4 regions of the Bradyrhizobium sp. DN3 genome follow, and region 3 is predicted to be linked to each of the others. Evidence: predicted binding sites of a transcription regulator. Region 3 holds the regulator's gene; each other region holds the start of a gene.
The links. Region 3 encodes LexA, which represses DNA repair genes until DNA is damaged. Its sites were predicted from a motif close to TGTTCNNNNTGTGTTCNG; they were not measured.

Region 1: recA (recombinase RecA) is a predicted target of LexA. The motif match lies at 1,754-1,771, and genes of this name have one in related genera.
Region 2: ruvC (crossover junction endodeoxyribonuclease RuvC) is a predicted target of LexA. The motif match lies at 3,859-3,876, and genes of this name have one in related genera.
Region 4: AAE027_RS02750 (DUF3072 domain-containing protein) is a predicted target of LexA. The motif match lies at 2,867-2,884, and genes of this name have one in related genera.

Annotation. Positions count from the first base shown of each region.
Region 1 covers NZ_JAULLN010000017.1:68,135-74,008, forward strand. Annotated here, with positions in the region: gene AAE027_RS24125 (DUF2798 domain-containing protein) at 1-10, shown strand, start outside; gene AAE027_RS24130 (hypothetical protein) at 853-1,020, opposite strand; gene AAE027_RS24135 (hypothetical protein) at 1,272-1,463, opposite strand; gene recA (recombinase RecA) at 1,846-2,931, shown strand; gene AAE027_RS24145 (hypothetical protein) at 3,037-4,023, shown strand; gene AAE027_RS24150 (hypothetical protein) at 4,034-5,029, shown strand; gene AAE027_RS24155 (hypothetical protein) at 5,086-5,874, shown strand, end outside.
Region 2 covers NZ_JAULLN010000038.1:46,586-52,459, reverse strand. Annotated here, with positions in the region: gene AAE027_RS35535 (metallophosphoesterase) at 83-1,003, opposite strand; gene AAE027_RS35530 (DUF6869 domain-containing protein) at 1,109-1,297, opposite strand; gene ruvB (Holliday junction branch migration DNA helicase RuvB) at 1,497-2,531, opposite strand; gene ruvA (Holliday junction branch migration protein RuvA) at 2,687-3,304, opposite strand; gene ruvC (crossover junction endodeoxyribonuclease RuvC) at 3,301-3,828, opposite strand; gene AAE027_RS35510 (YebC/PmpR family DNA-binding transcriptional regulator) at 4,067-4,813, opposite strand; gene AAE027_RS35505 (methyl-accepting chemotaxis protein) at 5,037-5,874, shown strand, end outside.
Region 3 covers NZ_JAULLN010000030.1:51,541-57,414, forward strand. Annotated here, with positions in the region: gene AAE027_RS32870 (hypothetical protein) at 1-74, shown strand, start outside; gene AAE027_RS32875 (molybdopterin molybdotransferase MoeA) at 297-1,508, shown strand; gene lexA (transcriptional repressor LexA) at 1,685-2,386, shown strand; gene AAE027_RS32885 (hypothetical protein) at 2,965-3,399, shown strand; gene AAE027_RS32890 (ComEC/Rec2 family competence protein) at 3,539-5,818, opposite strand.
Region 4 covers NZ_JAULLN010000001.1:599,078-604,951, reverse strand. Annotated here, with positions in the region: gene AAE027_RS02765 (Do family serine endopeptidase) at 75-1,616, shown strand; gene AAE027_RS02760 (hypothetical protein) at 1,882-2,244, shown strand; gene AAE027_RS02755 (DUF6496 domain-containing protein) at 2,251-2,547, opposite strand; gene AAE027_RS02750 (DUF3072 domain-containing protein) at 2,636-2,830, opposite strand; gene AAE027_RS02745 (hypothetical protein) at 2,946-3,167, shown strand; gene AAE027_RS02740 (hypothetical protein) at 3,186-3,395, shown strand; gene AAE027_RS02735 (hypothetical protein) at 3,430-3,633, shown strand; gene AAE027_RS02730 (hypothetical protein) at 3,844-4,086, opposite strand; gene AAE027_RS02725 (hypothetical protein) at 4,181-4,438, opposite strand; gene AAE027_RS02720 (hypothetical protein) at 4,579-4,800, shown strand; gene AAE027_RS02715 (HWE histidine kinase domain-containing protein) at 4,898-5,874, opposite strand, start outside.

The sequences.
Region 1 (5,874 bases), on a different contig from region 3:
GCAGCCATGAAAAAACCCCGCCTGGGGAGAGCCAAGCGGGGCAAAGAGTTGTTGGAGGCTGAGGTGCTGGGCTGCAACACCATAGCCAAGAGACCCTAACTGGTTCGACTTACGTCAGCCTGACAGGGGGCCAAAGCGGAGCGGGGGCCGGCGTCACGTTCGTCGCGCCGCTTTCGTCCATGCCCGCAAACAGAAAACCCCGCTCGCGGGGAGCGGGGTCGTCGGCTGGGTATGGAGACCCGGTGTTGGTCCACCGGACACGTCGAGACTAGGCGATCAGGCTTACACGCGCCTGACGGTGTCTGTGCTAGTCGCGATCGCGCGGGCCGCAGACTGGCCTCGCGCCCGTCCCAATTTCGACATCCGTCCGCACAACTGGCGACACACGGGTCGGCAAGATTCCACACCGTCCGGCGCAGCCATGGGGGAAACGTGGCGCGGCGGCAACGGGGTGGCATCATGGATAACGTAGAGCGGTCTTTCGCCGCCGCGACGGCGGCTGGCTTCGTCGTGCTGGTGATCGGCCTCGTCCTGCTGGCGTTGCTGTAGCAAGGCGTCAGCGCAGGTATGGGGGAGGCGGTCGGGGTCCGCGCCGGCGCGCTTCGCCGATGGTGAATGGGCACCAATCTTTCAAAAAGGTGGAAAACAACCCCATGCACAGTAGGCTGTGGGGTGATTTCGTCTTTCCATCAATGGCTTACTGGAAGTATTTAGATACCATAATCGTGCGGGATGCTAAGCCAAGCGCATCCCGGAGCGCGATGCTGGATTCCCGCGAGGTCAACAGCGGCCGCTCGCGGCGGTCAGGTTCTGCAACGTGTGCCCAGGCGCTGCCGCTCGCCGTCGTGGGCTTTAGTGAACCTTGATCTCGCCGAGAGGCAACCGCAGCTCGGCGGCGCGCTCGTCACGGTCCTTCTTGCGAAACTCGTTCTCCTTGCGCTCGAACTTGATCATCTCCTCCTGCGCGGCCTCCAGGAGGTGGTTGCGCCTGATGGCGCCGTGGTGTGTGTCTTCAGTCATGACAGGGGTCCCCAGAGTTGCGGTCCCATCCCGAAGAAGGCCACAGACCGCGAAAAGGTTCGGTGCCTCAGGATTAAGGATTTATGACGGCGCCAAGGCCCGTGCGTCTTTGATGCGCGTCAGCTTCGGACGAAGATCCCATTAGCGCAAAGTGTGCGATTTTTCCTCGCGACAAACGCCGAACGCGTTTGCGCGGAGATCATGCTCAAACAATAGACTAAAGCGCGATGACGATTCTTCGTCATCGCGCTTTAGTGGCAGGGCTTACCAAGCATCTGCGCGTGCCGGCTGTGGCAGCCGTCGTGCAATTGCGATTTCTTCGTAATTTTTGCACCGACTTTCGGAGCGCCCGATGAGATCGGAGTGTTCGATGTCTGCGCTTGCGTCGAGGCCGAGCCGACGAAGATGGCCAGCGCTACAACGATCTTGAGAACCGATTTCATCACGCCTCCTGGATTCAAGGGTACGAAAGATAACGCTACATATATTAGCGTTACATAGTGTAGCGCTCAAGCGCAAGAGATCCAGCGAAACGCAAATTAGGACAGTGCTACGAACAGTAGTTGCCCGGAATCCACTTGGCATCTGGACACCGGTACGGTGCCTCCCGCCGGGGCTGGATTTCATCCCGAAACGAGATTGCAACCGGCAAAGGGGTCGCTGAAGGGCGGCCCCTTTTCGATTCAGGCACGAGCAGGGGATTGGGACAGCCGCAAAGAACATATTGCGAACCTGGAACAAATAGGGTACATTACTTTTATCGCCGGCACGCCCTCTCAATCGTTTGTCCCCCTAGCGAATCCTCGCCATAAGGAGCACGACCCAATGTCCGCCACTGCCCTGCGTATCGTCGAAGGATCTTCCATGGACAAGAGTAAAGCCCTGGCTGCCGCGCTCTCTCAGATCGAGCGCCAGTTCGGCAAGGGATCGGTGATGAAGCTCGGCAAGAGCGACCGCTCCATGGACATCGAGGCGGTGTCCTCGGGCTCGCTCGGGCTCGATATCGCGCTCGGCATCGGCGGCCTGCCCAAGGGACGCATTGTCGAGATCTACGGGCCGGAATCGTCGGGCAAGACCACGCTGGCGCTGCATACGGTGGCGGAAGCGCAGAAGAAGGGCGGCATCTGCGCCTTCATCGATGCCGAGCACGCGCTCGACCCGGTCTATGCCCGCAAGCTCGGCGTCAACATCGACGAGTTGCTGATCTCGCAGCCCGACACCGGCGAGCAGGCGCTGGAAATCTGCGACACCTTGGTGCGCTCCGGCGCGGTCGACGTGCTGGTGGTCGATTCGGTTGCGGCGCTGGTGCCGAAGGCCGAGCTCGAGGGCGAGATGGGCGATGCGCTGCCAGGTCTGCAAGCCCGCCTGATGAGCCAGGCGCTGCGCAAGCTCACGGCCTCGATCAACAAGTCCAACACCATGGTGATCTTCATCAACCAGATCCGCATGAAGATCGGTGTGATGTACGGCTCGCCCGAGACCACGACCGGCGGCAACGCGCTGAAATTCTACGCCTCCGTCCGCCTCGACATCCGCCGCATCGGCGCGATCAAAGAGCGCGACGAGGTCGTCGGCAACACCACGCGCGTGAAGGTGGTGAAGAACAAGCTGGCGCCGCCCTTCAAGCAGGTCGAGTTCGATATCATGTATGGCGAGGGCGTCTCCAAGATGGGCGAGATCCTCGATCTCGGCGTCAAGGCCGGCATCGTCGAGAAGTCCGGCGCCTGGTTCTCCTATGACAGCCAGCGCCTCGGCCAGGGCCGCGAGAACTCGAAAGCTTTCCTGAAGGCCAACCCCGACATCACCGCCAAGATCGAGACCTCGATCCGCCAGAACTCCGGCCTGATCGCCGAGCAGATTCTCGCCGGCACACCGGAGCGCGACGCCGACGGCGAGGAGCCGGCGGAGTAAGCCTTAAAGCAGTAGAGTTTTCGCGAGGAGCGGGCGCTGAGGACGTTGAGTTGCCGACGTCTTCGGTGCCCGTTTCGTTTGGTGTTGCGTTGATCAGGTGGTGCGATGAAGCGGCTGATCCTGACCAGTTCGTCCGGCTTCGGTCTCGGGAAATCGGAGCTGGCCGACATCGTCGTAATGTTCGCTTTTCGCTTTCAGTGGGGACCCTTGCCTTCACCCGAAATGCTTGCCGCCTATTTTGCGGCGCGTTCGGAGGCTCTTCCGCGAGGTGACCACTGGTCAGATTGGGGCATCCATTGGCCTCACGCCGTCAGGGACCAAAAAGATCTGTCCTTTGTCGATCTTTGCGAACTGTACGACGTGATCGAACTCTGGTTCGACCCGAGTCCGGTAGATCAGCTGCAGCTGATTTGGTTGCTGGATTACCTCAGCTCTCATGCCTGGCCGGCGCGAAAGCTCAAACTGCGCTTGGTGACGGATGATCTGATCATGATGAGGGGCGAAGAATTGGGAAAGTCCGCATCGCATATTCCAGCCTTCGCGGTCACCTCAAGGGAGTTTGAAACTGCCAGAATGACATGGCAGGCCTATCGTGCACCGACGCCGGAGCCATGCATCGATCTTCTTCACAGCGATCTGAGCGCTTTGTTGATGCTGCGGCCGGCTTTGCTCAATCTGGTGGCAGAACTGCCGTCACCTTCGACAGGGCTTGGTGCGACGGAGATGCGATTTCTGGAGCTTCTTTCCAGAGGATTTGCGAACCCGAATGGGTTGTTTCACCTGCGCTCGCATCGGCGCACGTTCGTGTTCGGAGAATTTGAGTTGGGCTCGTTGCTTGAGGGGCTCGCGCTCGGCCCGAGGCCAGCAGTGGCCGGTTTGGGCGACGAACTGCGCACAATCGACCTTAAGAATTTGAGGGCTCGGCATGAAGTCTATCTACGCAGCCGCCTTTCGCTGACCGAGTTCGGTAAAGCTGTCCTGGCCCATCAGGAAGATTTTAGCCGATACAATCCGATTGATCGCTGGTGGGGCGGCACGCATCTGACCAACGATCGGCTGTGGCGCTACGGCCCTGGCTTGGCGAAGCCGTGAGGCTGCGAGCATGACGCGGCTCATCGTGACAACAGACTCGTCCGCTGCCGGCGCTCTGCTACGCGCGGATCTTGCCGATCTCGTCATCGCGATCGAGCGTCGGCTCATCTGGGGGCCGCTGCCATCCGAGGAGGAATTGGGTGCTTTCTTTGCGCCGCGCACGACGCAGCCTTGCGGTCTTCATTGGTTGGACGACACGCCGTCCTGGCGTCTCGAAGGGTCGGGAGTGAAAGACCGTGGACTGATCGAACTGCTATCGGAATGCGACTCGGCCGAATTGTGGATGGGGCCAGAGCCGAATGCGCAATTGATTCTGCTCTGGCTGCTCGACCATTGCGGCAATGAAAGAGCGGCGGTTTCCAAACTCGTGATGCGTCAGCTGGACATTGCCGTTGGTTGTGTCGATCTGGAGCGGCTTGCCAAGCTGAACCCGCCGATTGTTGAGCTCACGCCTGATCACCTTGAACTGGCAGCTCGTGCGTGGCGGGCTTATCGTGCGCCGACGCCGCAGGACTGGTTCGGCCTTCTCAAAACGGATTTGAGTTTGCTTCCGCAGCTTGAGTGGGGCGCCGTTGACCTGCTCGAAGAGCTTCCGAGCGTTGCCACTGGTCTCGGAGCCACTGAGATGCGGATTCTTGAGTTGATCGCACCAGGCAACGTGCAGCCCTTCGATGTCTTCCCAGGCCATCAGAAGCCCAACGAGCGTCGCATATTCGACTACTGGGAAGTGGGCGCGCTGCTTGATGGGCTCGCGCGATGTCCAGTGCCGGCTGTGTCCGGGCTGGACGAGGGGCCATTCTCGCTCGACATGCATGACGATGCTCTCCGTCACGCACGATACAAGCAATCCCGCTTGTCGCTTACAGATCTGGGGAAGGCGGTGCTGGCAGGCGAGGATTTCCGCCGCGACAACCCGATTCGGCGCTGGTGGGGCGGTACGCTTCTCACCAATGAACGATTGTGGCGCTGGGATTCGCAAACCCGCTTGTTGGTTGCGCCGGTGTAACGCGTGCGTGTTGCTCAAAAGTGCCCCTGTATTACGTATCAATTTGAGAGGCGACCGTGTCACATCTGATCCTGGCCACGAACGATCTTGCGGCAAACACGCTTCGCCAATCGGGTGCTGCGAACATCGCGCTCGGATTCTGTCTACGCTTCGTCTCGGGGAAATTACCTTCCGAGGAGCAACTTTTGATGGGGCTGGAGCGGCGATCGGAAAAGCACCGTAATCCAGGCGATCATTGGCTCGACGACGTTTGTCGCGGCTCGCTGGAAGGTTTCGGCACGCGCGATATCGGTTTCTTCGAGCTGTGTGCGAAGTTCGACTCAATCGAAGTATGGGTCGATCCCCTGCCCAATGATCAGCTTGTGCTCGTCTGGCTGCTCGACCTTCTTCGCCCCTACAAGGAGATCACGACGAAGCTGAGCTTGGTGCATACGGATGACATTGTTGCGAACTATGCTCCGCAATCGGTCGCAAAATGGAAGCTGCCGGCCTTCAAGGTGGTCGACAATCATTTGATGACGGCAAGCCGCGCCTGGCGGGCCTATCGGGCGTCGACGCCGGCACCCTGTTTCGATCTGCTGATGACGGATCTGATGGTCCTGCCGAGACTTCGATCGGCGCTCATTGCGATGCTTGAAGAGCTTCCGGACAGCGTGACGGGACTCGGTGCAACTGAAATGGATCTGCTGGATTTTGTGAACGAAGGGCACACCGACCCGAGGCGCGTCTGCGATGCCAGGTGCCTTCGCGATGTATTCGACGGAAACGACGCGCGCTATGCCTTGCTCGAACTGGCGGAACATTCGGCGCCGCCGGTCTTGTTGGGCGATCCGGCGTTCGACAAC
Region 2 (5,874 bases), on a different contig from region 3:
AGGCGGTCGCGCAAGCGTGGTGGTTTTTTTGTTTGTCGCGTTTTCTCGACGCGAACCGGTGTCCACTTCGCTCGAAAACGCTTTAGGACACAACCGGTGCGGTTCGCCCCAGCGTCACCTCGACGATCTCGGGCGGCACGCCGACGCGGAGCGGCATGATGCTGCAACCGAGGCCGCCGGAGATGATGACGTCGCATTTCAGCCGGACATGGCCATAGGCGAGCCGGATGCCATGCTGCGCCGGAACCGCCGGCGACCAGCCGAGCAGGCGGACCTGGCCGCCATGGGTGTGGCCGGACAGTTGCAGCGCGACGCGCGCGGGCACACGCGGCGCGATGTTGGGTTCATGCGCGAGCAGGATGATTGGCGCGTCGTCCGTGACCTTGGCGAGCGTTGCGTTGAGATCGTCGGCACCGAAATGCACCATGCTGCGAAAGCGTCGCGCCGGCAGGAAGGCGAGCTGATCGCCGAGACCGGCGAGCCAGAACGGTCGGCCGTCCTTGGTGAGGCGCACGACATCGTTCTCGTAGACGGGGATGCCGGCTGCTTCCAGTGCGCGATGCGCGATGGTCGGGCCAAGTCCGGCCCGCTGCACGGTCTTGTCGTCCCAATAATCGTGGTTGCCCATGACGGCGTGGACGCCGAGCGGCGCCTTGAGGCCGGCCAGCACTCTGGCCCATTCGCTCGACGGGATGATACGCGTGACCTGGTGCAGGCCGGCGACATAGTCGCCGAGCAGCACGATGATATCAGCCTTCAGCGCGTTGGTGCGGTCGACGACGGCCTCGATCCGGTCCAGCGGCATCCAGGGATCGCAGGCATGGATGTCGGCGATGACAGCGATCTTCAGCGGAAGATCCGCCCGCCACTGCCGCGGCATCGGATGATAGCGGGTAACGCGGAGCCGCAGCATCGGCTCGACGCCGACACCATAGGCCGCAGTCGAGGCGCCGAGGGCGGACAGGGCGCCAATGGAACGGATGAGATGGCGGCGAGTGATCATGGACGCTCGATGGTGATGCTGCTTCTCGATGCGACCCGATTGAAGCGGAATTGGGGTGCGTTCGTGCAGACCGTCTGCATCCTGGTGCAGACGCCTGCACAGAGGTTACCAGCGGCTCTCGCCAATCAGGGCATCCAGCCGCGTCCTCACGTCGTCGGGCGCGCGGTAGTACCAGACGCCGCCGAGCAGATCGCGAAAACGTTCATTGACACGCGCCTCACGCTCGATGCGGTCGATCGGCCCGGCGCTGATCACGTCTTCGAGGGGGCCCGCGGCCAGCAGGGACAGCAGCACCGGGTTGGCTTCGATCTTCAGGATCTCCAGGATGAGCTCGACCTGATCGCGGCGCGGCCGCGATGACCTCGAGCAATCCGGTGTCGTTCGTCGGCCCCATTTCTTCCCGCTCCAATCCGTGTGCGTGAGCGGCGATGCCGTTCGCCGCGCGTTCGGATTAGTGATGGGATTGAACCGGTGGGTTCACCGTCGCAGGCAATCAGTCGTCTTCGGACTGGTCGGTGCCGAACAGGCCAAATTGTGCCGTATCGCGCGTGGGCTCGGCGAGACCGAGATGGCGGAAGGCGTGCGAGGTGAGCAGACGGCCGCGCGGGGTGCGCTGGAGATAGCCGCATTGAATCAGATAGGGCTCGATGATGTCCTCGATCGCATCGCGCGGCTCCGACAAGGCAGCGGCCATGGTCTCGACGCCGACCGGGCCGCCGCCATAGTTCATCGCGATGGTCGTGAGGTAGCGGCGGTCCATGGCATCGAGGCCCGCGGCGTCGACTTCGAGCGCGCTAAGTGCATGGTCGGCGATCTTGCGGTCGATCTTGTCGGCATCGGCGGCCGAAGCGAAATCGCGCACCCGGCGGAGCAGACGGCCCGCGATGCGCGGCGTGCCGCGGGCGCGGCGCGCGATCTCGTTGGCGCCGTCCGCGCTCATGCCGACATTGAGCACGCGTGCGCCGCGGCTGACGATGCTTTCGAGCTCCTCGATCGTGTAGAAATTCAGCCGGACCGGAATGCCGAAGCGGTCGCGCAGCGGATTCGTCAGCAGGCCTGCGCGCGTGGTGGCGCCGACGAGAGTGAATTTCGACAGCTCGATCTTCACTGAGCGCGCGGCCGGCCCCTCGCCGATGATGAGGTCGAGCTGAAAGTCCTCCATCGCGGGATAGAGCACCTCTTCCACCGCCGGGCTGAGGCGATGGATTTCGTCGATGAAGAGCACGTCGCGCTCTTCGAGATTGGTGAGCAGCGCAGCGAGATCGCCGGCCTTGGCGATCACCGGCCCTGATGTGGCGCGAAAGCCGACGCCGAGCTCCTTGGCCACGATCTGCGCCAGCGTGGTCTTGCCGAGGCCGGGCGGGCCGACGAACAGCACATGATCCAGCGCCTCGCCGCGCTTGCGGGCGGCTTCGATGAAAATCGAGAGATTCTTGCGCGCCTGCTGCTGGCCGACGAAGTCGGACAGCGATTGTGGGCGCAGCGCGGTGTCGCCGACATCGTCGCTGCGGCGCTCGGGCGAGAGCATGCGGTTGGCCTTGGGGTCGCTCACTCAGCGAACTCCATCAGATCGTAGGGTGGGCAAAGGCGCCCTTCGCGCCGTGCCCACCATGTTTCCAATCGCTCCAAAGGTGGTGGGCACGCTGCGCTTTGCCCACCCTACGAGACTAACCATTGACGCGCTCACTTCGCGAGTTCCTTCAGGCCGAGGCGAATGAGCTGCGCCGTCTCAGCGCCTTCACCGGCACTGCGCGACGCGGACGCAATGGCCGCAGCCGCCTGCGGCTGGCCGTAGCCGAGATTGATCAGCGCCGAGATCGCATCCGCCACCGGGCGCGGCGCGCGCTGGTCGTCGACGGCGCCCGCGAGATGCACGACGTGCGGATCGACATTGGCGAAGGCCGGCGCCTTGTCCTTCAATTCGGTGACGATGCGCTCGGCGACCTTGGGGCCAACGCCCGGCGTGCGCGCCACCACAGCCTTGTCGCGCAGCGCAATGGCATTGGCGAGATCGGCTGGCGCCAGCGTGCCGAGCACAGCCAGCGCGACCTTGGCGCCGACGCCCTGCACGGTCTGGAGCAGGCGAAACCATTCGCGCTCCTGGTCGGTGCGGAAGCCGAACAATTTGATCTGGTCCTCGCGGACATAGGTCTCGATCGACAGCACGGCCGCTTCGCCCGGCGACGGCAGATGCTGCAGCGTGCGCGACGAGCAATGCACCTGATAGCCAACGCCGCCGACGTCGAGGATGACGAAATCCTCGCCGTAGGAATCGATCAGGCCCTTGAGCTTGCCGATCATATCCCCACCACCTTCAGCCTGAGCGCGGTGCTCTGGCGGTGATGGGCGTGGGTGATGGCGATGGCGAGTGCGTCGGCGGCGTCTGCCGACGGCGGCTCGGCTTTGGGCAGCAAAATCTTGAGCATCATCGCGATCTGTTGCTTGTCGGCGTGACCGGCGCCGACCACCGTCTTCTTGACCTGGTTCGGCGCATATTCGGCGACACTGATGCCGAACATCGCCGGCGCCAGCATGGCAACGCCGCGTGCCTGGCCGAGTTTTAGCGTCGCGACGCCGTCCTTATTCACAAAAGTCTGCTCGACCGCGGCCTCCATCGGCTTGTGATCGGACAGAACGGCCGCGAGCCCCTGATGAATCGCGAGCAGACGGTTCGACAGCGGCAAATCGTCCGCCGGTTCCACCGAACCGCAGGCGACATAGATCAAGCGATTGCCCTCAGCCTCGATCACGCCCCAGCCGGTGCGGCGCAGGCCGGGGTCGATGCCGATGATGCGAACGGGGCCACGAATCGGAAGCGCAGTCATGGGCCAGTGATAGCGGCTGGCCGGACTGAGGGAAACAGAAACAGAACGGAAGTAACAGGGGAAGTGGGGAGCCGGTCAGTGAGGCGGGAGTTGTGCGCCACAATACACGCCGTCATACCCCGCGAAAGCGGGGTATCCAGTACGCCGCGGCTTCTCCGCATCTCGCCGGCGTCTCTGGAATACTGGATCGCCCGCCTGCGCGGGCGATGACAGCGGAGGAAAAGGCTAGAAGGACGGCCTACCCGCCCATCTTCGCCATCAGCGCGTCCGACACCTCGAAATTGGCGTAGACGTTCTGGACGTCGTCGTGCTCGTTCAGCAGGTCCATCAGCTTCAAGAGCTTCTCGCCGGTCTCATCGTCGACCGCGACCGTGTTCTGCGGCTTCCAGATCAGCGCTGCCTTGCGCGGCTCGCCGAACTTGGCTTCCAGCGCCTTGGCGACGTCGCGGTAGCCTTCGGTCGAGGCGTAGATCTCGTGGCCGCTCTCGCTCGAGATCACGTCGTCGGCGCCGGCCTCGATCGCGGCGTCCAGCACGGCGTCGTCGGAGGCGACGCTGCGGTCGTATTCGATGATGCCGGTGCGGTCGAACATGAAGGAGACCGAGCCGGTTTCGCCGAGATTGCCGCCGGACTTGGTGAAGAAGGAGCGGATGTCGGAAGCGGCCCGGTTGCGGTTGTCAGTCAGCGCCTCGACGATGACGGCGACGCCACCGGGGCCGTAGCCCTCGTAGCGGATTTCGTCATAGTTCTCGCCATCGCTGCCGAGCGCCTTCTTGATGGCGCGCTCGATATTGTCCTTCGGCATGTTCTCCTGGCGCGCGGCGATCACGGCGGCGCGCAGGCGCGGGTTCATGGCGGGATCAGGGGTGCCGAGCTTGGCCGCGACGGTGATTTCCCGCGCCAGCTTGCCGAACAGCTTCGACTTCTGGGCATCCTGCCGCCCCTTGCGGTGCATGATGTTCTTGAATTGGGAATGTCCGGCCATGCGTGGTCTCTTGAATGGTCTTTGGAATCGTTCGCCGATGGGGTGGGAAGCGCGGCGTTATAGGCCGCCAACCCGCCGGAATCAAAGGGCTCTGGTACTTTAAGGTAGCACTGTAGAGGTAGCCACCGTAATGGTCCGTGCCTAGAGGTCGGGCATCGTTAACCCTGATTTCATTTCGGCCTGCGAAAATAGCGTCCGCCCGTTCCCCGACAAGAGAGACGTGATGGCGTTCGGACTATTTCGGAAGCGTCTGCCGGAGATGGCTGCGCCCGCGGCAGCCCCGCAGGCTGCGCAGCCGGTGGCCAATTTCGAGCCTGCCCCCGCCACGGACGGCGATTCCGCCAGGGAGATCCTGGAATTGCTGGAACTCGAGCTGGGCGCCATGATCCGCCAGCTCGAGCGCGCCGCCAATTCGGTGGCCGGCGGCGCCGAGGCGACCGCCGCAACCCTTGCCGCCATTCGCGACCGCACCGACGCCCTGACCGGCCGCACCAACGCGGCGCAATCGACCGCCTCCACCTTCGCCCATGCCGCCGACAAGTTCACGCAGTCCGCGCTGGGAATCGGGGCGCAGGTCCGCGAGGCCGGCAAGCTCGCCGACGAGGCCAGCGCCGCGGCGCAGGAAGCCCGCGCCAACGTCGATCGCTTGCGCGAATCCTCCGCCGCCATCGGCAATGTCGTCAATCTGATCGCGCAGATCGCGCGGCAGACGACGCTGCTCGCGCTCAACTCGACCATCGAAGCCGCCCGTGCCGGCGCTGCGGGAAAAGGCTTCGCGGTCGTCGCCACCGAGGTCAAGGCCCTCGCGGTGCAGACCCAGAGCGCGACCGAAGAGATCACCCGGAAGATCGACGCGCTCCAGCGCGACGCCGCCGGCTCCGCGGATGCGGTGCATCGCATCTCGCAGGCGATCGAGGCGATCCGCCCGGTGTTCGCGACCGTCAACGGCGCGGTCGCCGAGCAGAACGCCACCACCGGCGAAGTCTCCGGCAATGCGACAAGCGCGTCGGAATTCATCGTCTCGGTCGGCGAGAGCGCGGCCGAGATCGATGCCGCGACCA
Region 3 (5,874 bases):
CGGATAAGGATCAGGGCCCCAAAGCTCCGGACGTGACGCCTGGCGTCAGTTCGGGCGAACAGACGCAGAGTTGATCGATGCTGGCCGTGGCTCTGGTCATTCTCGTCCTAGCCATGGCCACTCTGGTACCAATCTGCCTCGTCCTGGAGATCATGTCGCGCCGGGCCTGACGTCGCCTTCGTTGCCTGCGAATGCGTCGTCGGGATGATCGTCGCTCTCGGCCGCTCTTTTGCCTCTGCGCTCGCGCTCGGCTAGAAGGCTTCCTGCTAATTCGTCCGCGAGCAGGAGTTTTCGCCGTGGCTCTCATGCCGGTTTCCGATGCGCTTGCCGCCGTGCTTGCCGGCGCGGAGCCTCTGGCCGAGGAAATGGTCGCTCTCGACGCGGCCTTCCACCGTGTGCTCGCCCGCGACGTGGCGGCGCTGCGCACGCAGCCGCCGGAAGCAATGTCCGCGATGGACGGTTATGCCGTGCGCGCGGCCGGCGCGGGGGCAATCGATTCCCAGCTGACGGTGATTGGCGAGGTGGCGGCGGGTCGTCCGTTCGTGGGAACGGTCGGCGCCGGCGAAGCCGTGCGGATCTTCACGGGCGGCGTCGTTCCCAACGGTGCCGACGCGGTCGTGATCCAGGAGGATACGGTCGCGGACGGCAAGCGCATCACGATCAAGGAAGCCGCGATTCCCGGTCGGCACATCCGCCCCGCAGGCGTCGACTTCTCCGAAGGCGCCGTGCTCCTGCGCAAGGGAACCCGCCTCACCGAGCGCGACCTCGCGCTCGCCGCCGCCATGAACCACCCCCAGCTTGCCATCTGCCGCCGCCCGAAGGTCGCGATCCTCGCCACCGGCGACGAACTGGTGATGCCGGGCACCACGCCCGGCCGCGGCCAGATCGTCTATTCCAACGGCTATGCCCTGCACGCGCTCGCCCGCAGCGAGGGGGCCGACACCATCGACCTCGGCATTGCCGCCGACACGCTGGAGGCCACCACCGCCGGCATCCGCCGCGCCCGCGAGAGCGGCGCCGACATCCTGGTCACGACCGGCGGTGCATCGGTCGGCGACCACGATCTGGTCCAGCAGGCGCTGAGGGACGAAGGTGTCTCGATGGCGTTCTGGAAGATTGCGATGCGCCCGGGCAAGCCAATGATGCATGGGCGGCTCGGTGCGATGCGCGTGATCGGCCTGCCGGGTAATCCCGTGTCGTCCTATGTGTGCGCCTTCCTGTTCATGGTGCCGCTGATTCGCGCCTTGTCGGGCCGATCCGTGATTCATCACCGCCATGAGCGCGCAGTGCTCGGCCGCGATGTGGGCGCAAACGATATGCGCGCGGATTATCTTCGCGCACGTCTGGAACAGCGCGACGACGGCACGCTGGTGGCCATTCCCGTCAATCACCAGGATTCCTCGCTGCTTGCGAATCTCGCTGCGGCACAGGCACTTCTCGTGCGCGCACCGTTCGCGCCGAAGGCCGGAGCCGGCTCGCCTTGCGAGGTGTTGCGCCTGCCCGTCTGAGCGCACCACCACACGTGTTCCGCGAACTTTGCCGTGTTCACGCAAAATTAAGCAGTTGCGGAACACATATCGAACATATAGTGTCCGTTCATGATTTGTTTCGAGGATGTAGCGGTTCGCCGCTCCAATTCAGCGTCTCGGAATCGAACGACATCAACCGGGGGACTTTGGTCGAGATGTTAACGCGCAAACAATACGAGCTTCTGCGGTTCATCAGCGAGCGTCTGAAGGAAAGCGGCGTGCCGCCCTCCTTCGACGAGATGAAGGATGCGCTCGACCTGCGCTCGAAATCGGGCATCCATCGCCTGATCACCGCGCTCGAGGAGCGCGGCTTCATCCGCCGCCTGCCCAACCGCGCTCGCGCCATCGAGGTGATCAAGCTGCCTGAGCTCCAGGCCGCCGCCGGCAACCGCCGCGGCTTCACGCCAAGCGTCATCGAGGGCAATCTCGGCAAGGTGCGCGCGAGCTCCAGTCCGCCCGCCGACGAGGGCGAGCGTCCCGTTGCGGTGCCCGTGATGGGTCGCATCGCAGCCGGTACGCCGATCGAAGCGTTGCAGACCCGCAGTCACACCATCAGCGTGCCGCCCGACATGCTCGGCTCGGGCGAACACTATGCGCTCGAAGTGCGCGGCGATTCGATGGTCGAGGCCGGCATCCTCGACGGCGACATGGCGCTGATCCAGCGCAACGAGAGCGCCGATACAGGCGACATCGTGGTGGCGCTGATCGACGACGAGGAAGCGACGCTCAAGCGCTTCCGCCGCCGCGGCGCCTCGATCGCGCTCGAACCCGCCAACGCGGCCTACGAGGTGCGCATCCTGCCGCCGAACCGGGTGAAGATTCAGGGCAAGCTGATCGGACTGTACCGCAAGTACTGAGACGACCCAGCGGTCGTTCGATACCAATGATTTCGATTGGAGCGGACGGATTGTCCGCTCCAGCTGGATAGTCTTTCTGATCTTGGGCAGATTATCTGGCCCCTCTCCCAGCGCTATGTCCTCGACATGCTGCCCGAAGCACTCATCGCTTTGCGGCTCAAGAGATCGAGGAGACAACGATGCGCAGGATCGTTTTGAGCGCGTTCGCCAGTATGCTGATCGCTGCATCGGCAGCGCAAGCATTCGCAGCACAATCGCAGCACCATCCCCGCAAGTCGGCGCACGCAACAACGACCGAGCAATTCCGTAGCGCCCGAAATGCCGTCGCGCGACAGCCACAGCCGAGTTGGCCATATCCCGGATGGTCGGCGCCCGCAGGCCGCTGACGCTCGCATCCGCTAAATGCACTAAAGCGAACTTTGTTCCTATCGGATTCGGGAAAGATAATGTGATCGCATCCTGCTGACGCCAGCCGCAGATTCGCCCACAACCAAGCAGAACGTTACGTGCTTCCACTCTGATAGAGGCTTGCGCCTCCGAAAGAGGCGCGGGTTGCTATCTTCGAATAGGAGCACCCGATGTGTGACTACAGTCTGCATGCCGTTGCATCGCGCCCCGCCGAAGTCGGCGAGACGATCGTGTCGACAACGTTCCGCGGCACCTCGACGCGCGGTTTTGCTTCCGCGGCCGACCCGACCGTGGCCGTCTGCCTGCTGCCGGGAACGGAGCTCGCCTTCGCCGACAACGTCCGTTACGACAATCGTTGGATCTGGACGCGCACGATCAACTCCCGCGTCGGCAAGTTCGGCAAGATCGATCCGCACGTTCCCGATCGCCATCATGACGCGATCGAATTCCCCGACGGCAAATACGTGCTGGTGACGCAGCTCGTCGAAGGCCAGCGCGCAACCGTGCTGCAACTGCCGGTGACGCAGCCGGTCGGCGAGCGCGAGCACAAGCCGCAGATCGATGCCGACAGCCGGCCGACGATCACGCGTCTGCCGATCGGCTGAGCCGTCCCTGGCCACCAGGTCGGGCCAGGATTGAAAATGCCATCGCCGGCCGAGGCCGGCGAGATGGTATGATTTATGTTCTGCGGAAGTCCGGTTGGACCCGGACCAACTCCTCGCATTTGTTCTTAATCGTCTGGCCTTAATCGTCGGCCTGCAAGTCGGTCTCCGCCGGAGTCGCGTCCCGGTTGCGGGCCGTAGCCGCCTTCGGCGCGAGGCTCCCGTCGAAATCACCCTCGCCGGCGCCGGCCGGGAGCCAAAGGCGGCTTGAGCCTCTCGCTCTCACAGCTTGAACTGCAAAACCGTCACCACGCTGCGTCAACGCCAGCGCGCCTTGGCTGGTGAGACGCTGCCGATCGACCACCATCGCCGCACAATCCGGCGGCGCGGGCCGCCGCGTCACCACCAGCGCGGCGCGGCTGCAATCATCAGCCAGCGCGTCGCTGCGCAAAGAAAGCGCAACCAGCCTCCCGTCGGCGAGCGGCGTCACGCAGCCCGCCTCGTCACACGACACGCCATCGGCCAGCGAGCTACTCCCGGCGTCGCGCGGATCGGCGTCGGCAGCTAACCACTCCCTAAGCAGAAAGCCGTCCTTGCTCGCCCGGATCACATGCAAGTGCCCGTCCCTGCCCCGCACCGCGACGCTCGCGCCGTCTCCGGCAATCAGGATGTCGGGCTGCCGCACCGACAGCCCCCAGGCAATGGAAGCCAACAACATCAGCGCACCAGACCAGCGCAAGGGTGTGCGCAACAGGCCCATCACGATGATCCCGAGGCTTGCCGCGATCAGCGGCGCGATGCCGAAGGCGGGGATGCGGCCGACTGCGCCCGGGAGTGCCGCCACCCAGCGCGATACCGCGACCATCCAGTCGATCCCGATCCCCATTAGCCACCAGAACACGCCGTCGAGCCCGAAGGGAGCCGCGAGCAATCCCAGCAGGCCCGCCGGCATCACCAGCGCCGAAACCACCGGCATCGCGCCAAGATTGGCGAGCACGCCGTACGGCGTGACGCGGTGGAAGTGGAAGGCGGCGTAGGGCGTGGTCGCAAGCCCCGCGATCAGCGAGGCCAGGAACAGCATCGCGATCTCGCGGCCGCCCCACAGGGCGATGCGCGCGGTCGCCGAATGATCGGGCGAAGCAAACAGGTTCGGCATGCCGATCTGCACCAGCGCCACCAGCCCGAGCGTTGCCGCAAACGACATCTGGAAGCTCGGATGCACCAGCGCTTCCGGTGCGACCGCGAGCACGATCAGCGCGGCCACGGCCAGCGTGCGGAAGGTGATGGCGCGGCGATCGACCATGACCGCGATCAGCACCACCGCCGTCATGAAAAACGATCTTTGCGTTGCGACCTCCGCGCCTGACAGCAGCAAATAGAACGCGGCCGCCACCAGCGCTGCAGCTGCCGACCATTTCTTGATGGCAAAGCCCGCCGCCAGCCCCGGGACCAGTGCCAGCAGCGCACGCACTGCGAAGAACACGACACCGGCGACAACCGCCATGTGATAGCCGGAGATCGACAGCACATGGCCGAGCCCCGAGATGAACATGGCGTCGTTGACGGGCGTGGTGATCGCATCGCGCCGTCCGGTGAGCAGCGCGGTCGCGATCGCACGGTTGTCGCCCTCGAGCGTCGCACGGATGCGCGCGTCGATCGCATCGCGCAGGCCCTGCATGAAGGCCGCGTAGCGCAGCCGCAGGCCACCGCCATCCGGCGGCACTGAAGCCGTAATCGCGCCCATCACGAAACCGGAGGCGCCGATGCCCTGGAAGAACATGTCGCGGGAGAAATCGTAGCTGCCCGGGCGCACGGGAGAGATCGGCGGCATCAAGCGCGCCTTCAGCTGCACGAAGCTGCCGACCTCCGGCGCCGTCCCCTTGCGCACCGACAGGCGCACGCGCTCCAGCCTGACGTCGCTGCGCTGCGCCTCCATCGCGGTAACGCGCAGCACGAAGCGATCGGTGCGCTCGCGGATGTCGCGGGTCTCGACGAAGCCCGACAGCGACACCGAATAGAGCGGCTTGGCCAGCACGGTATGGGCGATGCGCGCCGTCTTCCACGTCGCCATGGCAAAACCCGCCGCCACCGCCGCGATCATGATCGCGGGCGCGAACAGCCGGCTCCGCCGCAGCAGGACAGCGCCGAGCATGAGCGCGGCCGCCGTCGCGGCAACGACCCACAGCACGGGCTCGTGATCGGCAGCGAAATAGAGCGCGATGCCGGTGCCGAAGGCGACGGGCACCCAGGGCAACAGCCGCCCGGCGCCGGCCTCAGCGCGCGCCCATTCGCGCAGCGTCTCGACGATCGCGGGCCACGCACCAAAGCCCGCCGGCACAACGCCGCCAGCCGGTGTGACGCGGCCAACGGGCCACGTTCCTGCGACTCCCTGGGAGCGCACCGGCCGGCCCGGCTCCGCCATTTCCCTGCACCTTACGCTACGCGACGGCTGCGGAGGCTACCGGAACGTGCGGCTGT
Region 4 (5,874 bases), on a different contig from region 3:
TGGACGGGACGCCGTAAGGTGGCAACGCCCATGTTACGCGCAAGGCGACACCTGCTCAACATGGACATTTCGACATGAACGATCGCGTCAATTCCGACACCCCCACGTCCCGCAAGATCTTGAGGCCGCGCAGGCTCGCGCTGCTCGGCACCGCAGCCGCGCTTGGCGCGGCGGTGCTGGCGGCTGCTCCCGGTGCTTCGCCATTCGGCTTGACCTCCTTCGTCGCGCCGGCCCAGGCCGCCGAAAAGGCTGCGACCCCGCCGGGCTTCGGCGATCTCGTGGCCAAGGTCAAACCCGCCGTCATCTCGGTGCGGGTCAGAATCGACCAGGACAGCGACAAGAGCGCGATGCTGCAACAGAACCGGATGGATTCGGACGAAGACTCGCCGTTCGACCAGTTCTCGCGACAGTTCGGCTTCCGCTTCCCCGATGGCATGAACGGCATGCCGCGTCAGCGCCACCAGATGATCACGGGCGAGGGCTCGGGCTTCTTCATCTCCGCCGACGGCTATGCCGTGACCAACAACCACGTCGTCGATCACGCCGAGTCCGTGCAGGTGACCATGGATGACGGCACGACCTACACAGCGAAGGTCGTCGGCACCGATCCGAAAACCGATCTCGCGCTGATCAAGGTCGACGGCAAAAAGGATTTTCCGTTCGTCAAATTCTCCGACCAGAAGCCGCGCATCGGCGATTGGGTGGTTGCGGTCGGCAATCCCTTCGGGCTCGGCGGCACCGTCACCGCCGGCATCGTCTCGGCCAGCGGCCGTGACATCGGCAATGGTCCTTATGACGACTTCATCCAGATCGACGCGCCGATCAACAAGGGCAATTCCGGCGGTCCGGCTTTCGACATGAGCGGCAACGTGATCGGCGTGAACACCGCGATCTTCTCGCCCTCCGGCGGTTCGGTCGGCATCGGCTTCGACATTCCGGCCACGACCGCAAAACTGGTGGTGGCGCAGTTGAAGGACAAGGGCGCGGTCACCCGCGGCTGGCTCGGCGTGCAGGTGCAGCCGGTGACGTCGGATATTGCCGACAGCCTCGGACTGAAGCAGGCGCGCGGCGCGATCGTCGACAATCCGCAACCCGACAGCCCGGCGGCGAAGGCCGGCATCGAGGCGGGCGACGTCATCACCGCCGTCAACGGCACGGCAGTCAAGGATTCCCGCGATCTCGCCCGCACCATCGCCACCCTGGCGCCCGGCAGCTCAGTCAAGCTCGACGTCTTCCACAACGGCGAGAGCAAGACGGTGACGCTGGCGCTCGGCGAACTGCCGAACGAACGGCAGGCTCAGGGCAAGGCTTATGACGGCAAGGTGCAGCCGGGCGCCGGCACGCCGCGCCTCGGGCTCGGTCTGGCTCCGGCCGGCGATGTGCAGGGCGCCGGCCAGAAGGGTGTCGTCGTCACCGAGGTTGATCCGGAAGGGCCGGCCGCGCAGCGCGGCATCAAGACCGGTGACGTCATCCTCAATGTCGGCGGCAAGGCTGTCAGCAATGTCGGCGACGTGCGCTCGGAGCTGGCGCAGGCCAAATCGTCCGGCAAGCGCAGCGTGCTGTTGCAGGTCAGAAGCGCGGATGCCACCCGGTTCGTCGCGGTGCCACTCGCGTAAGGCGAACCTCGATCGGTACAATTCAAAAAGGCGGCCCTCGGGCCGCCTTTCGCATTCGCACCCACAAGTCACCCGATAACATTCTCGTTAACGGCAGGGAGGGTGACCCGGTTCGTCCGAAAAAGCCGTGTTCGGCCATCACACTTTCTGGTCGGGCATCTGCTCGGCGGCAACGCAGCCGCGGAGTGGGCTCGCGAGCGTGGAACCTTCGAACCTCCGGCCGCTTTGTGGAACTGGCCGCTGGTTCACATTGATCGGTGCCGACATGGATCGATTGAAGCTCTCGCTGATGAGTACGCTGCTCGTGGCGTGGTTCGTGCTGCCGGCTGGAAACGCCCTCGGGCGCGACGATGGCCGCTATGCGAACTCGCCCCTGAAGCCATGGTTCGACAGTCTGCGCAGCCACCTCGGTCCGTGCTGCTCGGATGCGGACGGCTTTGCCGTCTCCGATCCCGATTGGGAATCGCACAACGGGCATTACCGCGTTCGGCTGGACGGGCAATGGGTCGAGGTGCCAGATGAAGCCGTGATCACCGAGCCGAACCGCGCCGGCCGCACCATGGTGTGGCCGGTGAAAACTGCGTTCGGGATTTCGATCCGCTGCTTCATGCCGGGCAGCATGATCTGACTGAGGTCAGCGCGACCGCTTGCTGGATTTGCGCTTCGACGATTTCTTGGAAGATTTCTTGGAAGATTTCCTGGACGTCTTCTTCTTGGACGTCTTCCGCTTGGAGGCCTTCTTCGGGACCTTCTTGCCCTTCTTGCGGGCCTTCGACAGCCCGATCGCGATAGCCTGCTTGCGGCTCTTCACGCGTCCGCCGCGACCGCCACGTCCGCTCTTCGCGGTACCTTTCTTGTAACGCCGCATCTCGCTTTCGACATCGCTGCCGGAGCTGCGTGAGTAGCGGCGCTTCTTTGCCTTGCGTGCCATGCCTGTTCTCCCTTGGCGGAGGGAGAACCATTCGACACTGGCATGGTTCCGACAGCAGGCCTGCAATGTTCCGGGCGGTGAAGGCAGCTCAGAACGAATTCGCCAACTCGATTTCCGCCTCCAGCACCTGAATGCGCCGCGCAGCCTCGGCAGAGGACAGATCTCGCGCATATTGCGCCGGCTGATAGGCCTCTTCGCTCAGCCGCTTCAACCTCAATCCCTGCGCCCGTGTCATCTGCTCGCCAAGGAAAACCCTGGCGTCGTATTTGGCCTGGACCTGCATGTCGCTCCTCCGTCCTTGAAATCTGGCTTGACTATATGTTCTTATTTTGTTCTAACAAGCCATGGACAACAGAATTAATGAAATTCGGCGTAAAATCAGCGCCTTGAGGCTGGAAATGGCCGATGTCGAGGCGTCTGTGCGCGCTCTCGTCAACGGCGATTGCGACTGCACCGAACAAGCTCTGGCGCAGATCAATCTGCGCCGGAAGATCAACCTGCTCATCGACGAATGGAAGTCGGCCGGGGGCGGCGATGTCCTGCCCGACGTCCGCGACCGGATGCGTCTTCGCTCCGTGAAGAATGTCGACAAGCCGGCGCGCGTGTTGGCCCGCCGCTGAGACATTGGGGGCCGCGCGGTGGAGGAAGACCCGGACAACTACCGGATCCTGAAATTGCGCGCCGAGATTCTCGAACTGGGCTCCGCCATCCGGCAATTGCAGCGCGAGGGCCTCGACGACGCTGCGGCCCAACTCCTGATCGCGCGCAAGCGGGCGCAGCTCGAGCATCTCGTTAAGACGAATTCCGCGGCAAGCTGTCTTAACATCACTGACATCCGACGCAGCTAAGGCGTGCGCGCAAGCGACATGCTGGAGATTGTCGATGCCGTCGGACGCCGAACTGGCCGCCTTGCTGCGGGCGGTGCTGGACGAGGTCTGCGTCAACGTTCCCTCATCCGACGTGGTGACACGCCGCCGCATTGCCGCGAAACTGCGCGAGGCCTTGCGCGCCGATCGCTATTCCCTGGACGAGTTGAAGCAGGCCGGTCGCGATGCGCTGGTCAGCGTGCCGACCATGTGGCGCTAGAGCATGATCCGGACCCGAAGAGCCGCGTTTGCGCAAAATGTGCAGCGGTCTTCCGATAAGATCATGCTCAAAAAAATAACCTAAAGCGCAATGACGATTCATCCAAATCTCATCGCGCTTTGGAGCGCGACGGGGACAGGATGAATCGTCGTCGTCCTCGAGTGAAGAGCCCCGCGCTGAACGCGGGACTCTCACCTTGCCGGGCAGAGCTCACTTGGTGTTGCTCATGCCGCCCTTGTTCGTCATCGTGCCGCCCTGGTCGGAGCCGGGGCCAGAGCCGCCCTGACCGGAGGGATCGGCACCCTTGGAGGACTTGGTATTCGCGCCCGTGGTCTGCGACGACGACATCGAGGATCCATGTTTGGCCTTGTGCGACTTCGCCTGCACGGCGAACGGTGCGGCGGCGAGGCCGGTTGCCAACATTGCGGTGAGGACGAACTTGACTGTCTTCATATGGGGGAACTCCCTGGGTTAAATTGACGCAGGCGGCCAACGGCCGTTCCTCGCAGGAGTTCCCAACAAAGCTTCTCCACGCGTCGCGCACGCTTCAAGATTGCTTGTTCTCTTCGAGGATGAACACGATGCCAGTGAGCGTCGCGCCGATCGCGAAGGTCGTCACCAGCGTGAGAGCGAAGACAATAGCGGCTTGGCTTCCGCCATGGCTCAGCAGGTTGGCGACGGCTGGATTGGTCAGAATGAGTGCGAGGCTGAAGGCGAGGCCGAGGGCTGCCCCCATCATCGCATGTGTCATCAGCTTGATAAGGCCGGTGGGAGAGATCAGGTTCGACGACTTTTTCGCGCGCATGGAACTATGTCCCGATCTGGCAGGCAAACGCGCGCGATCGTCATTGGTTCCATCAGGATGAAGGAATTGTCATCGCCAGCTTCATCCGACGTTCATGCCCGGCTTGCGAAGATGAGCGCCATCAACACGGGAATATCGATATGGGCAAGGTAGTCTTTCTGTACCGCTCGTTGGCCTATCGCAACGCGGCCGCGGACATCCTGCGCAAGGCGCGCAAGCTCCCGCGCGGTGCCGAACGAAGCGCGGCTCGCCGCTGTGCGAAGGCGCTACGTGATCTCGCTCGAACGGAGGCTTGGCTCGAAGGACGCGTCGCGCGCGATCCACGGACGGAGCAGCGCATGACGAGCGCGGCGTCCGGCTAGAGCTTTCCGTTCTGATTGAATCGAAGCAATAGCTCTCGATTCTTGGCTTGACGCGTTTTCTTGACGCGAACCGGTCACCACTTCGCTGGAAAACGCTCTAACCCGATGCGCGCTGCAATTCGGCCGCGGCGGCGGCATCGAATTTGCCGGGTGCCGTCGTCGCCACCGGCTTGCGTGTCAACGGCACCTGCAGGCGGCACAACAAGCCCTCGGCGCGCCAATCGAATTGCGCCTGTCCGCCAAGCTGGGACTCGACGCTTGCAAGCAGACTCCGCGTGCCGAAGCCGCGGGATTTCGGCGTCCTGACCAGCGGGCCGCCGGATTCCTCCCAGGTCAGTGTGAGGCGGTCGTCCTCGGTCTGCCAACCGATCATGAGCCGACCGGATCGCGTCGACAGTGCGCCATACTTGGCCGAATTGGTGAAGAGCTCGTGCAGCGCCAGCGCCAGCGTCTGGGCGGTCGCCGGCAGCAACTGAACCTCGGGCCCGGCAAGCTTGATCTGGCCGCCTAGCGAATAGGGCGCAAGCTCCTCGTCGATCAGCTTGGAGAGTTCGGCGCCCTGCCAGCTCGACAGCGACAGGATGGTGTGGACGCGCGCGAGCGCATTGATGCGCCCCTCGACGGCATTGACATAGGCCTTGACCTCGTCGGCGCGGGTGAGGCGCACGATCGATTGCGCCAGCGCCAGCGCATTCTTGGCGCGATGATCGACTTCCCGCGCGAGGAGATTCTGCCGCTCCTCGGCACGCTTGCGTTCGGTGATGTCGACGGTGACGCCGCTGACACGAACCACGCGACCACTCTCGTCAACCGTTGCCGCCGCGGTGCCGACGCACCAGCGCACATCACCGTCGGGCCGCACAATGCGGAATTCCGTTTCGTAGGCGCGTGCGCCCTTGTTGAACTCGGCGATCGCCTTGCGCAACTGATCGACGTCGTCGGTATGCAACAGCGCCTGAACGTTGGCCGGGTTGACCTCGAAGCTCTCTGGGCTGACCCCAAAGATGCGATATTGCCCCTCGTCCCACATCCAGTCGCCGGTGATCCAGTCCCAATCCCAGGAGCCCATCTTGC